4 regions of the Vibrio sp. Of14-4 genome follow, and region 4 is predicted to be linked to each of the others. Evidence: predicted binding sites of a transcription regulator. Region 4 holds the regulator's gene; each other region holds the start of a gene.
The links. The regulator MetJ, encoded in region 4, represses methionine synthesis genes. The targets are predictions, from matches to a motif close to TTAGACNTNTANANGTCTAA.
Positions count from the first base shown of each region.

Region 1: a site for MetJ is predicted at 1,231-1,250, ahead of metN (methionine ABC transporter ATP-binding protein MetN). Genes of this name have one in related genera too.
Region 2: a site for MetJ is predicted at 2,483-2,502, ahead of metH (methionine synthase). Genes of this name have one in related genera too.
Region 3: a site for MetJ is predicted at 1,690-1,709, ahead of metE (5-methyltetrahydropteroyltriglutamate--homocysteine S-methyltransferase). Genes of this name have one in related genera too.

Region 1 covers NZ_JAKRGI010000009.1:152,273-155,992, forward strand. Annotated here, with positions in the region: gene MHN79_RS11000 (methionine ABC transporter permease) at 1-55, opposite strand, end outside; gene metN (methionine ABC transporter ATP-binding protein MetN) at 45-1,079, opposite strand; gene gmhB (D-glycero-beta-D-manno-heptose 1,7-bisphosphate 7-phosphatase) at 1,393-1,944, shown strand; gene MHN79_RS11015 (MliC family protein) at 1,997-2,305, shown strand; gene treR (trehalose operon repressor TreR) at 2,353-3,300, shown strand; gene treB (PTS trehalose transporter subunit IIBC) at 3,490-3,720, shown strand, end outside.
Region 2 covers NZ_JAKRGI010000023.1:60,244-63,963, forward strand. Annotated here, with positions in the region: gene metH (methionine synthase) at 1-2,426, opposite strand, end outside; gene MHN79_RS18290 (sodium:proton antiporter) at 2,595-3,720, shown strand, end outside.
Region 3 covers NZ_JAKRGI010000004.1:162,261-165,980, forward strand. Annotated here, with positions in the region: gene metE (5-methyltetrahydropteroyltriglutamate--homocysteine S-methyltransferase) at 1-1,451, opposite strand, end outside; gene MHN79_RS06025 (LysR substrate-binding domain-containing protein) at 1,774-2,685, shown strand; gene MHN79_RS06030 (DUF4250 domain-containing protein) at 2,714-2,914, opposite strand; gene MHN79_RS06035 (hypothetical protein) at 2,987-3,667, opposite strand.
Region 4 covers NZ_JAKRGI010000007.1:155,921-159,640, reverse strand. Annotated here, with positions in the region: gene MHN79_RS09430 (malic enzyme-like NAD(P)-binding protein) at 60-1,334, shown strand; gene metJ (met regulon transcriptional regulator MetJ) at 1,471-1,791, opposite strand; gene MHN79_RS09420 (O-succinylhomoserine (thiol)-lyase) at 2,010-3,179, shown strand; gene MHN79_RS09415 (bifunctional aspartate kinase/homoserine dehydrogenase II) at 3,176-3,720, shown strand, end outside.

The DNA.
Region 1 (3,720 bases), on a different contig from region 4:
TGATTAAAAGCTGGCTATTTAGGTTTAGCCATTGTGACAGAGTTTCAAAGGACATAACCTAGCACCTCTACTTTTACATTGTGCGCGCGAAGAAATTCAATCGCAGCTTTATCATCGTTTTCATTGCCAAACAGTTCTGCGACCATCATGCCAAATTTAACCCCGCCAGCGTAATCAAGATCAGAGCTAAGAATACTGACATCAATATTGAATTTACGCGCGATTTGACTCATCACTGGTGCATCAACCGTCGCACCAGTAAACTCGAGGCGAACCAGCGGATAGCTACCTTCAACGCGAGTTGACTGAAGGCGTGCCTGATAATCTTCCGGTATTGAAAGATCAAGCGTTGAGCGGATAAATTCATGGGCGAGCTCAGTTTTCGGGTGAGCGAAGATCTCTCCCACAGAGCCACTTTCGACCAGCTCTCCGCCTCCGATAATCGCAACTTCATGGCAGATACTTTTGACCACATCCATTTCATGGGTTATCAGCAGCATGGTAATATTGAGCTTACGATTGATTTCTTTTAGCAGCTCTAAAATTGATTGAGTGGTGGCCGGATCAAGTGCGCTGGTGGCTTCATCACACAGTAACACCTTTGGATCGCTTGCCAGTGCTCTCGCAATAGCGACACGTTGTTTTTGACCGCCACTTAAATTTGCAGGGTAACTTTCATGCTTGTCGGCTAAGCCAACCAGTTTAAGCAGCTCAGAGACTTTATTTTTTATATGTGCTTTTTCTTTGCCAGCCAGCTCAAGTGGCAAGGCTACATTGTCAAATACTGTTCTTGATGAAAGCAGATTAAAATGCTGGAAAATCATACCGATATTGCGGCGTGTTTCACTCAGTTGCGATTTAGATAATTGTGTTAAATCGACGCCATCGACAACGATGGAGCCTGAAGTTGGTGCTTCCAACATATTAACGCAGCGAATCAGCGTACTTTTCCCTGCTCCTGATGAGCCAATTACACCAAATATGGTGCCTTGAGGTATATTAAGATTAATATCCTTTAAGGCATGTATTTCTTTGTTTCCTTGCAGAAATACTTTGTTCACTTGATTTATTTCAATCATCGAGAAATCCGCGCTCAGGTTAAGGTCAACTGACGTTTGAACATAGCTTATGTTCGAAAGGTAGCAAACCCCAATCAAAAGTAGATAGTTTGGTACTACGCCATACAGATCACAGATGCTATGGTTTCATACTAAATGTGTCAATAGATATTTTTACGTCTAGACGTCTAAATGCCCTTTTTCATCAAAACCAAGCGGAATTAGATAGTGCTGAATGAAATAAAGCGTGCAATAATTCAGGCATGTGTTGGCCTTTCAAGCAGAATGTATGCGTGAAAGACAAGTGAGTAATAGTAAAAAAGAGAAGTTAATTTTGGCAAAACCTGCTGTCTTTCTAGATCGTGATGGTGTGATTAATGTTGATCACGGGTATGTGCATGATGAACATGATTTTGAGTTTATTGAAGGTGTGTTTGAAGCAACCAAAAGACTCAAAGAAATGGGTTATTTGTTAGTGCTAGTCACTAATCAATCTGGCATTGCTCGTGGTAAGTTCAGCGAGGATCGCTTTTTATCGCTGACTCAGTGGATGGATTGGAATTTCGTTGACAACGGTGTCGAATTCGATGGTTTCTATTATTGCCCTCATCACGCAGAATATGGTCAAGGCAAGTACCAGCAGGATTGTGATTGTCGAAAACCCAAACCAGGTATGTTTATTTCGGCGCGCGATTATCTAGATATTGATATGGAAAAGTCAGTGATGGTCGGTGATAAAGCCGAAGATATGATGGCAGCGCAATCTGCTGGAGTGGGCACTCGTATATTGGTTCGCACGGGTAAACCCATTAACGAAAAGGGACAGGCTTTGGCGTCTACTGTGCTTGATAGCCTCAGAGATGTTCCCAATTATTTGGATAAATAACGCAACGAATTAACGGCCATATGTAATGGCCTTTTTATTGGGCTAAAAAATAATGAATGTAAAAGTACTTGGCAGCCTTTGTCTGGTTTTGATGTTACAAGCATGTAGTACCTCGTATGTGACTTATCATTGCCAAGCAGATAAAGAGTTTGATGTGGCTTATACGAAAAATCATGAGTCGGCTGTTTTAAGAGTTGGTAATCAAGAATACACTTTGATGCAAGTTCCCGCCGGGTCTGGGGTAAAGTATGTTCCAACTGGTGAGGAAAAAACCAAGGTTAATCCTCTGGTATTGCACACGAAAGGTGAACATGCACGCTTGGAAGTTGGATCTGAAGTTTATAAGGGATGTAGAATATAGTTGTCTTAACTATTTGATGTTCCGTAAGGAATTGTTCACAAGCCATTATGAGTAAAAAACTGACTATCCTTGATATCGCCAAACTCTCTGGTGTAGGAAAATCCACTGTATCTCGTGTTCTCACCAACGACCCTAGGGTAAAGCCCGAAACGCGGGCAAAAGTAGAGCGTGTAATTGAAGATTCCGGTTATGTTCCTTCTAAATCCGCTCAGGCTATGAGAGGGGGCAGCCAAAAAGTCGTCGGTGTTATCATTTCCCGCTTAGATTCTCCTTCTGAAAACCGTGCGGTTGGCAGTATGCTTCAGGTTCTTTATCGCAGTGGTTATGATGCTGTCATTATGGAGAGCCAACTGAACCGCCATTTAGCTAATGAGCACCTTGAGGTACTTGGTAAACGCAATGTTGACGGCATTATTGTTTTCGGTTTCAGTGACTTTGATGTAGAACGGTTAGCCAACTGGCAGGGCAGATCTGTCGTTATCGCGATGGATACGAAAGCCACCTCGTCGATTAATTATGATAATGATGGAGTAATCCGTTTAGCCCTAGAACATCTTTCTCGTCAAGGCGCTAGAGATATCGCCTTTATTGGTGTTGATCCTTGTGACCAAACCACTGGTTATTTACGTCTCGAGTCGTATCTTAGCTGGTGTCACCAAAACGGGCGCATTGCTAACTATCAAACGGGACAACTCAACCTTGAAAGTGCGTATAACTTGGTTGACCAGGTGCTTACCCAAGAGACTCAAGCGATCAGCTGCGCAAGTGATACTCTGGCACTTGGAGTCATTAAACGTCTTCAGGAGCTTGGTCGTGAGGATGTCATGGTCACTGGAGTTGGAGGCAGTGAATTATTATCTTTCCTTTTTCCTAATGTCTTCAGTATTGATCCTGGTTATGCCAAAGCAGGGGAAAAAGCGGCTAATCTTTTGATTTCTCATATTAATGGCGAAACTGACCCAGAGCATCTCACTCAAAGCCCAATTCTTAGCTAACTTACTTATTGTTATATATTTTTAAATTATATTGTGATCTTATTCAATTAATGGGACCGTTCCCATTTATGTTTGTCGATAGATTTGACACTATATTTCACACCTTGGGAATGTTCCCAAAATTATATTCATAGCGCGGAGCCATTTACTCCGTGTAAAGTGAAAGTCCAATTCAGGGTGGATAAAACTATGAGCAAGATTTCACGGCAAGAGGTCGAGGATCTAATAGAGAATGTGGGTGGGCGCGATAATATTGCTAGCGTCAGCCACTGTTTGACGCGTCTTCGTTTTGTTTTAAATGATACCAACCAAGCAGATATTAAAGCACTGGAAGCACTGTCTTTAGTTAAGGGGTGCTTTACCAACGCTGGTCAGTTTCAAGTTGTTGTTGGCACTGATGTTGATGAAGTGTATAAGATT
Region 2 (3,720 bases), on a different contig from region 4:
GTAATTAAACCGGACAAGCCTATAATATCGACATTTTCTTCTTTGGCGACCTTGAGTATTTTCTCACATGGCACCATTACGCCCAGATCAATAATTTCGTAATTGTTGCATTGTAAAACGACCCCAACGATGTTTTTACCTATATCATGAACATCGCCTTTCACCGTTGCCAACAGTATCTTACCGTTAGAAGATCCGGCTTGTTTTTCGGCATTGATGAAGGGTTCTAAATGTGCGACGGCTTGCTTCATCACTCGAGCAGACTTCACTACTTGGGGAAGAAACATCTTACCCTCACCAAATAAATCACCGACCACATTCATACCGTCCATTAAAGGACCTTCAATCACCTCAAGAGGCTTAGCTGCGTTGATGCGCGCTTCTTCGGTATCCTCAACAATAAACTCGGTAATACCTTTCACCAAGGCATGTTCTAACCGTTTGGCTACGGGCCAAGTTCGCCACTCAAGCGCGCTAGCGTCTTCCTCTTTACCGACCCCTTTTTGTGCGTATTCGGCAGCGATGTCTAGTAATCGTTCGGTTGCGTCATCACGGCGATTAAGAACTACATCTTCTACAGCTTCTCTAAGCTTTTCAGGAACATTATCATAGATTTCTAACTGGCCAGCATTCACTATGCCCATATCCATACCATTACGAAAGCAATGGTAAAGAAACACAGCATGAATGGCTTCACGGACGTAATTGTTGCCCCGAAATGAAAAAGAAACGTTGGACACACCACCGGAAATCATCGCATAAGGAAGATCGCGCTTAATATCCGCAACCGCATCAATGAAATCGACCGCGTAGTTGTTATGTTCTTCGATACCCGTCGCAACGGCAAATATATTAGGATCGAAGATAATATCTTCTGCAGGGAAACCCACTTCATCAACCAAAATTCGGTATGCTTGAGTACAGATTTCCAACTTTCTCTGACGAGTTTCTGCCTGACCAATTTCATCAAACGCCATGACAATAACCGCAGCGCCATAGCGGCGAATAAGTTTTGCTTGTTCAATAAACTTATCTTTGCCTTCCTTCAAGGAAATAGAATTCACAATCCCCTTGCCTTGGATACACTTAAGCCCTGCTTCTATGACCTCCCATTTAGATGAGTCAACCATAATAGGAACTTTGGATATTTCAGGCTCTGAAGCACACAGGTTAAGGAAGCGCACCATGCATGCCTCTGCATCAAGCATACCCTCATCCATGTTTATATCGATAATTTGAGCGCCATTTTCCACTTGCTGACGAGCAACATCGAGCGCCTCATCGTATAACTCTTCTTTTATCAAACGTTTAAAACGAGCTGAACCTGTCACATTAGTTCGTTCACCCACATTAACAAATAAGGTGTTTTTCTCTATGGTCAGCGGTTCTAATCCAGAGAGACGGCACGCTACGGTTAGCTCTGGCAACTGACGAGGAGTGATAGCCTCCACAGCCTCCGCCATGTGGCGTATATGCTCAGGGGTTGTGCCACAGCATCCGCCAATTAAATTGAGAAAACCACTCTGAGCCCATTCCTTAACATGCATTGCCATGTCTTGAGGAGATAGATCATATTCGCCAAAAGCATTCGGTAACCCTGCATTAGGGTGGGCAGAAACAAATGATTCTGCAATACGGGACAATTCCTCGACATAAGGACGAAGTTCATCAGGACCAAGAGCACAATTAAGACCAAATGAAATAGGCTTTACGTGGCGAAGAGAATTATAGAAAGCTTCTGTTGTCTGTCCTGATAGTGTCCTGCCTGATGCATCTGTGATGGTGCCAGAAATCATGACAGGCAATGTCAGCCCTAATTCTTCAAACACACTATCAACTGCGAATGCACAAGCTTTGGCATTTAACGTATCAAAGATGGTTTCGATAAGTATGAGATCAGAGCCGCCTCTTATTAAAGCTTTGGTGGATTCTGAGTAAGCACTAACTAACTCATCAAAACTTACATTACGGTAACCTGGGTCATTAACATCTGGAGAAATAGAGCAAGTACGATTAGTAGGACCAAGTACACCGGCAACATAACGAGGCTTTTGTGGATTCTTTGCTGTCCATTCATCAGCCGCTGCACGGGCTAGTCTTGCAGCTTGGTAGTTAATCTCTTCGCTAAGGCTTTCCATATCGTAGTCAGCCATGGCGATGGTAGTAGCATTGAACGTATTGGTTTCAAGGATATCAGCACCTGCTTGTAGATACTCACAGTGGATAGCCTTAATCAAATCTGGTTGAGTTAATACTAAAAGATCATTGTTACCTTTAAGATCACAGTGCCAATTAGCAAAGCGCTCACCTCGGTAGTCTGCTTCCTCTAGTTTATGCCCCTGAATCATGGTGCCCATACCACCATCAATCAGCAATATACGATGTTTTAACTGAGTTTCTATCTCTTGCCTTATATTACTTCCCACGATACAGCCCCATTACTTTCCTTATTCAGCCATCCTATCACAGTTTGAAAAGGAGTCTAGACGTCTAAACGACTAAATTTCTCACCTAAGAATGACAAAAAACGTTTGCTATTTAATCACGTCGAGAAGAGAATTCTCAGACATAATTTGTCACACTTTGAGATCCCAATGTCGGTTTATTACACTCTCTGTTTTTTATCTGCCGCCGCAATGTTTATTGCCTTTATAAACAGCAAGATAGGAAAGATGCAAACAACCATTGCTATTACGGCAGGCTCAATGGTTCTATCTCTTCTTATTCTAATCGCTGGACAAAACAACTGGTTTCATCTGACCGAAATTGCTTCTGATACAGTATCAAGTATTAATTTTGAAGACTTTCTTCTCAAAGGCATATTGGGCTTTTTATTATTCGCTGGTGGTTTAGGCATTAAATTACCTCACTTAAAAAATCAGAAATGGGAAATTACCGTCCTTGCTTTGGGCGCTACTTTATTCTCAACATTTTTTATTGGATTCGTCTTATACGGCTTTTGCCAGCTACTCGGTGTTCAATTTGACCTTGTATATTGCTTGCTCTTTGGCGCACTGATTTCCCCTACCGACCCTATTGCCGTTCTTGCTATTGTCAAAAAGCTAGATGCTCCTGAGCGTATCTCCACTCAAATTGAGGGAGAATCTTTATTTAACGATGGTTTCGGCTTAGTTATATTTGTTACGCTGTTCACCATAGCATTTGGTAGTGAAGCTCCAACAGTAGGTAGCGTCACTATGCTATTTATCCAAGAAGCCATTGGCGGCATCGTATATGGATTTGCTCTTGGATTACTATTCCATTACCTGATCAGCTCAACCGACGATCACTCAATGGAGTTACTGCTAACGATAGGTGTGCCTACGGCTGGCTATGCATTTGCGGAAGTTCTGCACGTTTCAGGGCCGCTTGCTATGGTTGTATCTGGAATTATGATCGGCAACTGGACTCGATTTATTGGTTTCTCTAAAGAGAGTGAAGACCACCTTGATCACTTCTGGGAACTTGTCGATGAGTTTTTAAACGGCGTGCTGTTTCTTTTGATCGGTATGTCCATGCTACTGTTTGAATTCCATGAAGAAGATTGGATCTTAATGGCATTTTCCGTACCCTTAGTACTGGGCGCGCGTTACCTAAGTGTTTTCCTTGCGTATATCGGCTTTAAACGGCATAGAAAGTACAACCCATGGTCAGTCAAGATCCTGACTTGGGGCGGTTTAAGGGGCGGTTTAGCCCTAGCTATGGCCCTTTCTATTCCCT
Region 3 (3,720 bases), on a different contig from region 4:
ACATCGAGATCCAAGGCCTCTTGACGCAGCACCGCTTCTTTTATGTGACCTTGTAACGCTATGTTATAGTCCGATTCGGACAATTTGCCGGTACGATAAGCACTGCGTTGTATCCGGATCTCACTCGTTTGTGGAAACGATCCTATTGTGGTCGTCGGAAACAAAGGTAAATCCAGCGCTTTACTTTGGGCAAGCGCACGCTCCTCATAAGGAGCACTTCGCTGAGCAAAAGCTTTGGTTATATGATTAAGACGCTCTTGAATTTCTGGTTTATTAACATGCGTTGCGTCTCTACGAGACTTCACAGGCACACTGTAGCTGTGACAAGCTTCAATCGCTTGTTGATCGCCATCAAGCGCTTTAGCTAATAGAGCCACCTCAGAGACCTTTTGTTTGGCAAACGCAAACCAACTACGCACCTCTTCAGAAAGTTCGGATTCCAAGTCAAGATCCACAGGGGAGTGAAGTAATGAGCATGAAGTTGCAACCCATAGGCGATCGCCTAATTTGTTTTTGATGGGCTTTAACCGCTCTAGCTGAGCGGCAAGATCTGCGCGCCATACATTTCGGCCATTCACTACTCCAGCAGAAAGCACCCAGTGCTGGGGAAGTTTAGACACAAGTTGATCGAGCTGCTTAGGAGCCGCAGAGAGATCCACGTGCAAACCATCAACATCGAGTTCCACAACGTTATCAAGTGAATCTTCTAATGAATCAAAATAAGTGGTTAAAAGTACTTTCACATCGCAACGGAGGACTTGGTAAGCAAGCTTAAATGAGTTCAACCATGGCGTCTCAAGCTCTAAAGATAAAATCGGTTCGTCTATTTGAACCCACTCAACGCCTTGCGCAGCAAGTTTAGACAATATGGTTTGATAAGCCGTAAGAATACGCGGTAGCAGACTCAAACGATCGAATCCGTCCTCAACTTCCTTCCCTAAGTAGAGGTAACTTATAGGGCCAAGCAAAACAGGTTTAACCTTATGACCCACCTTAGTTGCTTCACTCACTTCTTCAAATAGCTGAGGCCAACTGACTTCAAACGTATCTTCTTGACTAAATTCGGGAACAATATAGTGGTAATTGGTGTTAAACCATTTGGTCATATCCGAGGCTGCTGCGCCTTTCTCACCCTCTTTTTGTTGGGAGCGTCCTCTCCCAACTCGAAACAAAGTATCCAAGTCAGGAAACCCAGTTTGGTGCCGCTTTGGGACGTGGCCAAGCAGCAAGGTGGTGGTTAATACATGATCATACCAAGCAAAATCCCCAGCAGTAACATAACTGAGTTCAGCATCAGACTGTGTTTGCCAATTCTTATGCCTCAGCTCAGAACCTACCGCTTTTAAAGCCGCTTGATCAATGTCGCCACGCCAATACTTTTCAAGCGCAAATTTAAGTTCACGTTGCTCACCTATTCTTGGATAACCTAATATATGCGTTGTTGTCACCATCTTACTCGTCCTTTTCTATTTGAAGTTTTTTAAACGGGTGAGATTGTTTACAAAGCGCAAGCTCATTCATCATCACCCTCTGGGGTTTTGTATAGAACACCTAAAGGCGTCTAGATGGCTAAACTATCTCGCCAAAGCAGTAAAGTGACAATCTCCAATTATTCAACTTGTTTATGAAAAAAATTCATGTGTAACCCAGCTTATTCTATTCAGGGATAAACAGCGCAAATGGCGAAAAATAGACGTCTAGATGTTTACACATCTTTTTTTAAAGCGTAGATTAGTTATATTCACACAGAACTCGCGTAACTGAAGAAAGCTAATGATAGAGTTTAAGCATCTGAAAACAATTGTAACTTTGAGAGATACAGGCTCACTCACTGCCACGGCGACAGCATTACACCTTACACAGTCAGCACTCTCTCATCAGATAAAAGATCTTGAGGCAAGACTCGGGGGACAGCTCTTTTTACGCAAAACTCGCCCAGTTAAGTTTACTTCTGAAGGCAAGATTCTACTCGACTTAGCTGACCAAATTTTGCCTAGGTTAGCCAAAGCAGAAAATGATTTGGCCGGCTTGAAAGAAGACGTTAATGGACGATTACATATGGCCATTGAATGTCATTCTTGTTTTCAGTGGCTAATGCCAGCTCTGAGGGATTACCAGCAAACCTGGCCAAGCGTGACGCTAGACTTTTCATCAGGCTTTGGTTTTGAACCCCTTCCAGCATTACTCAGTGGGGAGTTGGATTTAGTCATAACCTCAGATATCCAACCCCGCTCGGAAGTCCACTATGAGCCTTTATTCGATTTTGAAATGCGCCTTATCACCGCAGTAAATCACCCAATAGCAAATAAAAACTGTGTTCAAGCTGACGATCTCAAACAAGAAACTATGCTCTCTTATCCTGTGCAAAAAAATCGCCTTGATGTAGTCAAACACTTCCTCCAACCGGCAGGAGTAGAACCGGCTAAATGGAAACAAGCCGATAACACGTTAATGCTGGTGCAAATGGTATCCGCAGGGCTTGGTGTTGCAGCTCTGCCTAACTGGGCTATTCACGAGTTTTCTCGTCAAGGGTTGATCAGCAGCTTACCGGTTGGTAAAGGGCTATGGCGCCGTTTATTCGCTGCCACTCGTCAATGTGAAAAAGATAAACGTTATTTACAGGCGTTTTACAGCACCGCAAAACAGCAATCTAAGAACCACCTGGAAGGGATCAAACCTGTTTAGCCATAATGTAAAGCGGTCTTTGGTTGGTTTATCTGTCGAACGACTTAAATTGATTAGTCAAAGGGTCATAGTGATAGCCTAAACTGTCCAACTTGTGAGTCACAGTATTGGTATCCATCTCATACATGACTATCAACTCTTCAAAGCTATTGCATTCAAGCCTTAGCTTTTCGTTAACAATACCAAGCAAGATATTACTATCCAATCTAGCGACATTACTTAGGTCCATAATAACGCCCCAACACTACTCCTAATCTTTTAAGCTTAGCGTCAAATAGTCAAAATAAGAAATAGGCATCAGCTACAAGACAATAAACTGCTCAATGAAACTCATAGACACCAGCATAGTAATAAACGCCACCCAAAGCTGAATTTTATGCACTGTTTTCGAGAGCAAAATATGCCAACACCAGATCAGAACCGCAGTAATCATTAATGCAAAGCCACTTAGCAACATATTAGTATGTTCAGCCAATAGATTTGGATCTATCTGAGAACTTTTGGCCAGTACAACAATGCTCAGTAGCATAGCTGAAACTATACCTGTAACTGGCAAGATACGGTGAAAGGCCTGTAAGCGTGTTTTAGCAATAGTGAGAAGGAGATGAGAAAATAAAGCGCCAAGCAAAAATATCTCTATGATCTTCAAAGCGGAGCCAGCAATACTGGGCTGCTCGCTAATCACTATTCCTACATAGGCAAAAGCGAGACCATTGGCGAGGTACATCACCCAAAGAGGCCCTTGTACACGCGTTTTTTTGGTTTGAACTTGCGAGTAAAAGTACAGGATGGCGAATACCAGCATTATCGCTTCAATTTTTAGCGATGCTACTGCAAGCCATAGAAGCGCTACAACTGGTAAAACTTTATGAATTCGCCCTCTTTGCCCAGGACAAATATCCCCTTTCACCAAAATAAGAGTTAATAATAATTGGACACCTAAAAGCATAGGAGCAAGAAGGGATAAAAGTTGCTGAATCATCACTGCGAGAATCGTCGTTATAATGTCTGGGCGAGTATGATAACAAAACAATA
Region 4 (3,720 bases):
ACTTAATCTAGAATGATTTTTCCCTATCTAAATTATTATTAAAATGAGTGTCTACCCCCATGTCCGATGACAACAACCAAGTACTTTCTCCTGAAGAGCAATTTCGTCAGCAAGCCTTGGATTACCACGCCTACCCAACAGCAGGCAAAATTTCTGTAGAGCTATCAAAACCAGCAGAAACCGCCGCTGACCTATCGCTAGCATACAGCCCCGGTGTTGCTGAGCCTGTGCGTGAAATTGCGCAAAATGCTGAGAATGTCTATAAATACACAGCAAAAGGCAATATGGTTGCTGTTATCTCAAACGGCACTGCCATTTTAGGCCTTGGTAACTTAGGACCGCTTGCTTCAAAACCTGTCATGGAAGGGAAAGCGCTATTATTCAAACGCTTTGCAGGTTTAGATTCAATTGATATCGAAGTGAAACACCGCACTATTGAAGAGTTCGTTGATACTGTTGCCAACATCGCAGATACCTTTGGTGGCATAAACCTAGAAGACATCAAAGCTCCCGACTGCTTCGAAATCGAAAAACAGCTTATTGAACGCTGTGATGTGCCTGTTTTCCATGATGACCAGCATGGAACCGCTATCGTCACTGCTGCAGGCATGCTTAACGCCATTGAGTTACAAGGGAAGAAACTCGAAGACGCTATCATTGTTTGTCTGGGTGCAGGGGCGGCGGCGGTTGCCTGTATGGAGCTTTTGATAAAGTGCGGCGCTATGCGAGAAAAGATTTACATGCTGGATCGCAAAGGCGTGATTCATACACGCCGTGATGACCTCAACCAATACAAACAACTATTTGCCAACAACACAGATAAACGCACTCTAGAAGATGTGATTGAAGGTGCGGATCTCTTCCTTGGGGTTTCTGGACCAAACCTGCTTGAACCTGAAGCGCTTAAGTTAATGGCAGACAAGCCGATTGTATTTGCTTGTTCTAATCCAGATCCTGAAATCAAACCAGAGCTTGCTCATCAAGTGCGTAACGACCTCATCATGGGGACCGGACGCAGCGATTACCCGAACCAAGTCAACAATGTGTTGTGTTTCCCATTTATATTCCGCGGCGCTCTAGATGTAAGAGCGAGCGAAATTAATGACGCGATGAAACTGGCGGCGGTAGAGGCTATCCGAGACCTAGCTAAAGAAGCCGTACCCGCTGAAGTATTAAAAGCAGCTGGAGTCGATAAACTTGAGTTTGGGCCAGAATACATAATACCTAAGCCTATGGATCCTCGCTTGTTGCCAAGAGTCGCCAAAGCGGTCGCTAATGCCGCTGTAGAATCAGGCGTCGCTCGTATCGATATGCCAGACAACTATATGCAGTAATAGATGATGCAGCTTTGAAAAAAGCCGCTGACTTCCCAGTCAGCGGCTTTTTCTATTCTAGACATAATGAAATGACGATTAGCCTATCGTGTGATTTATTGATCTAAACATTGGCAACGCAAGTATCTTGTTCTGGCTAGTCTTCATCATAAGACTCAAAAGCGATACCCATCTCAGTCATCAATTTTTTCACTTCAGCTGGAATATCATCAGGGCGATCTTTTCTTAAGTCTTCATCCGTTGGCAGTGGCTGGCCAGTATAGGCATGTAAGAAAGCCTCACAAAGCAGCTCACTATTGGTCGCATGGCGCAGGTTATTAATTTGACGACGGGTACGTTCATCGGTTAATACCTTTAATACTTTCAGTGGGATAGATACTGTTATCTTTTTTACTTGCTCACTTTTCTTCCCATGTTCAGCATACGGGCTTATGTATTCACCGTTCCAATCTGCCATTGCGCACCTTTATGTTTGATTATGTATAAAATTACAAAAGGTAATTTTAGCGGGATTTATGGCCACAAGCAAAGACATATAGACGTCTAGATATATTGACGTCCAAAAAAACTCAAGGTAAAGTAAAAAGAGTTGATTGGAATAACATATCTCTAACATCCACGAAAAGGTATAGTGTTATCTCCAAAGAGGTCACTACTGTTCGAAAGGAAACACTTATGAGCCGCCGTAAAACAGCCACAATTGCAGTGCGTACAGGCATTGAGTCAGATACTCAGCATCATGCTGTCGTGCCGCCTATCTATCTCTCGACAAACTTTGGTTTTCCCGCCTTTGGCGAAGTACCCAAATATGACTATACACGTTCAGGCAACCCTAATCGTGGACTATTAGAGCAGGCTCTCTCTGAATTAGAATCTGGCGCTGGCGCCGTAGTCACCAATTGCGGCACTTCAGCGCTTAATTTATGGGTTTCCACATTTCTTGGGCCAGATGATCTTATCATTGCTCCACATGATTGTTATGGTGGAACCTATCGATTGTTCAACACTCGTGCTCAAAAAGGGGATTTCAATGTTCTTTTTGTCGATCAATCAGATACTCAAGCCCTAGATTTAGCCCTTGAACAAAAACCCAAGCTCATCCTTTTAGAAACACCATCAAATCCACTGGTGCGTGTCGTAGATATTGCACAGGTGTGTGAGAAAGCGCATCAAGCAGGCGCAAAGGTAGCCGTAGATAACACCTTTTTAACCCCAATTTTCCAAAAGCCGCTGGAGCTGGGCGCCGATTTCGTGATTCACTCCACCACAAAATACATCAATGGTCATTCCGATGTGATTGGTGGTGTCATTATTACAAAACATCAAAAGGATAGTGAAGATTTAGCTTGGTGGGGTAATTGTATTGGCGCGACAGGTACACCGTTTGATAGCTATATGACCTTACGCGGAATCAGAACTCTTGCAGCTCGAATGAGAGTCCATGAAGACAGTGCTAACCACATTTTAGCCTATCTGAGATCGCAATCTCTGGTTGGAAAAATCTATCATCCTAGCTTACCAGAGCACCCAGGCCATGAGATTGCTAAGAAACAGCAATCAGGGTTTGGTTCTATGCTCAGCTTTGAATTTTCTGGAAGTTTTGAGCAGCTTAAGTATTTCGTTGGCGAGCTACAATTGTTCTCTTTGGCTGAATCTCTCGGAGGTGTCGAGAGCCTTATTTGTCACCCAGCCTCTATGACTCACAGAGCCATGGGCGAAGAAGCGCTTGAAAAAGCAGGGGTATCACAGCAACTCTTACGCTTATCGGTTGGCTTGGAAGATGCAGATGACCTCATTAACGATCTAGAGCAAGCATTTAATAAAACCAAGGAGTCGCATCAATGAACCCATCGCGACAACTACATAAATTTGGCGGAAGCAGTCTAGCAAATCCTGAGTGTTATCACCGAGTCGCCAAGATACTCAAAGAGTACTCCAACCCAGATGATCTCATCGTAGTCTCAGCAGCAGGGAAAACAACCAATCGCTTGATTGAGTTCTTGGATGCTCTAAACAAAGATGGCCGTATTGCCCACGAAATCCTGCAATCTCTGAGGCAATTTCAAACCCAGTTAGTCACAGAACTACTGCAAGGCGAGTTACAAAACGAGCTTATCTCAGCTCTAAATGATGAATTTAGCACCCTAGGAGAGCTAATAGCGCCTTTAAGCGCCGCGCAAAGATCTTCAGTGCTTGGTCATGGAGAAACATGGTCGGCACGCTTGCTTGCAAGCTTGCTCAATCAAAATGGAATGCCCTCAGTTGCTCAAGACTCTCGAGCATTTCTTCGCGCACAAGCAGGGACTCAACCAGAGGTGTACAGAGGCGACTCCTACCCTTTGCTCAAAGAGGTACTCGCCCAGCATGTCCAACATCGTATTGTTAT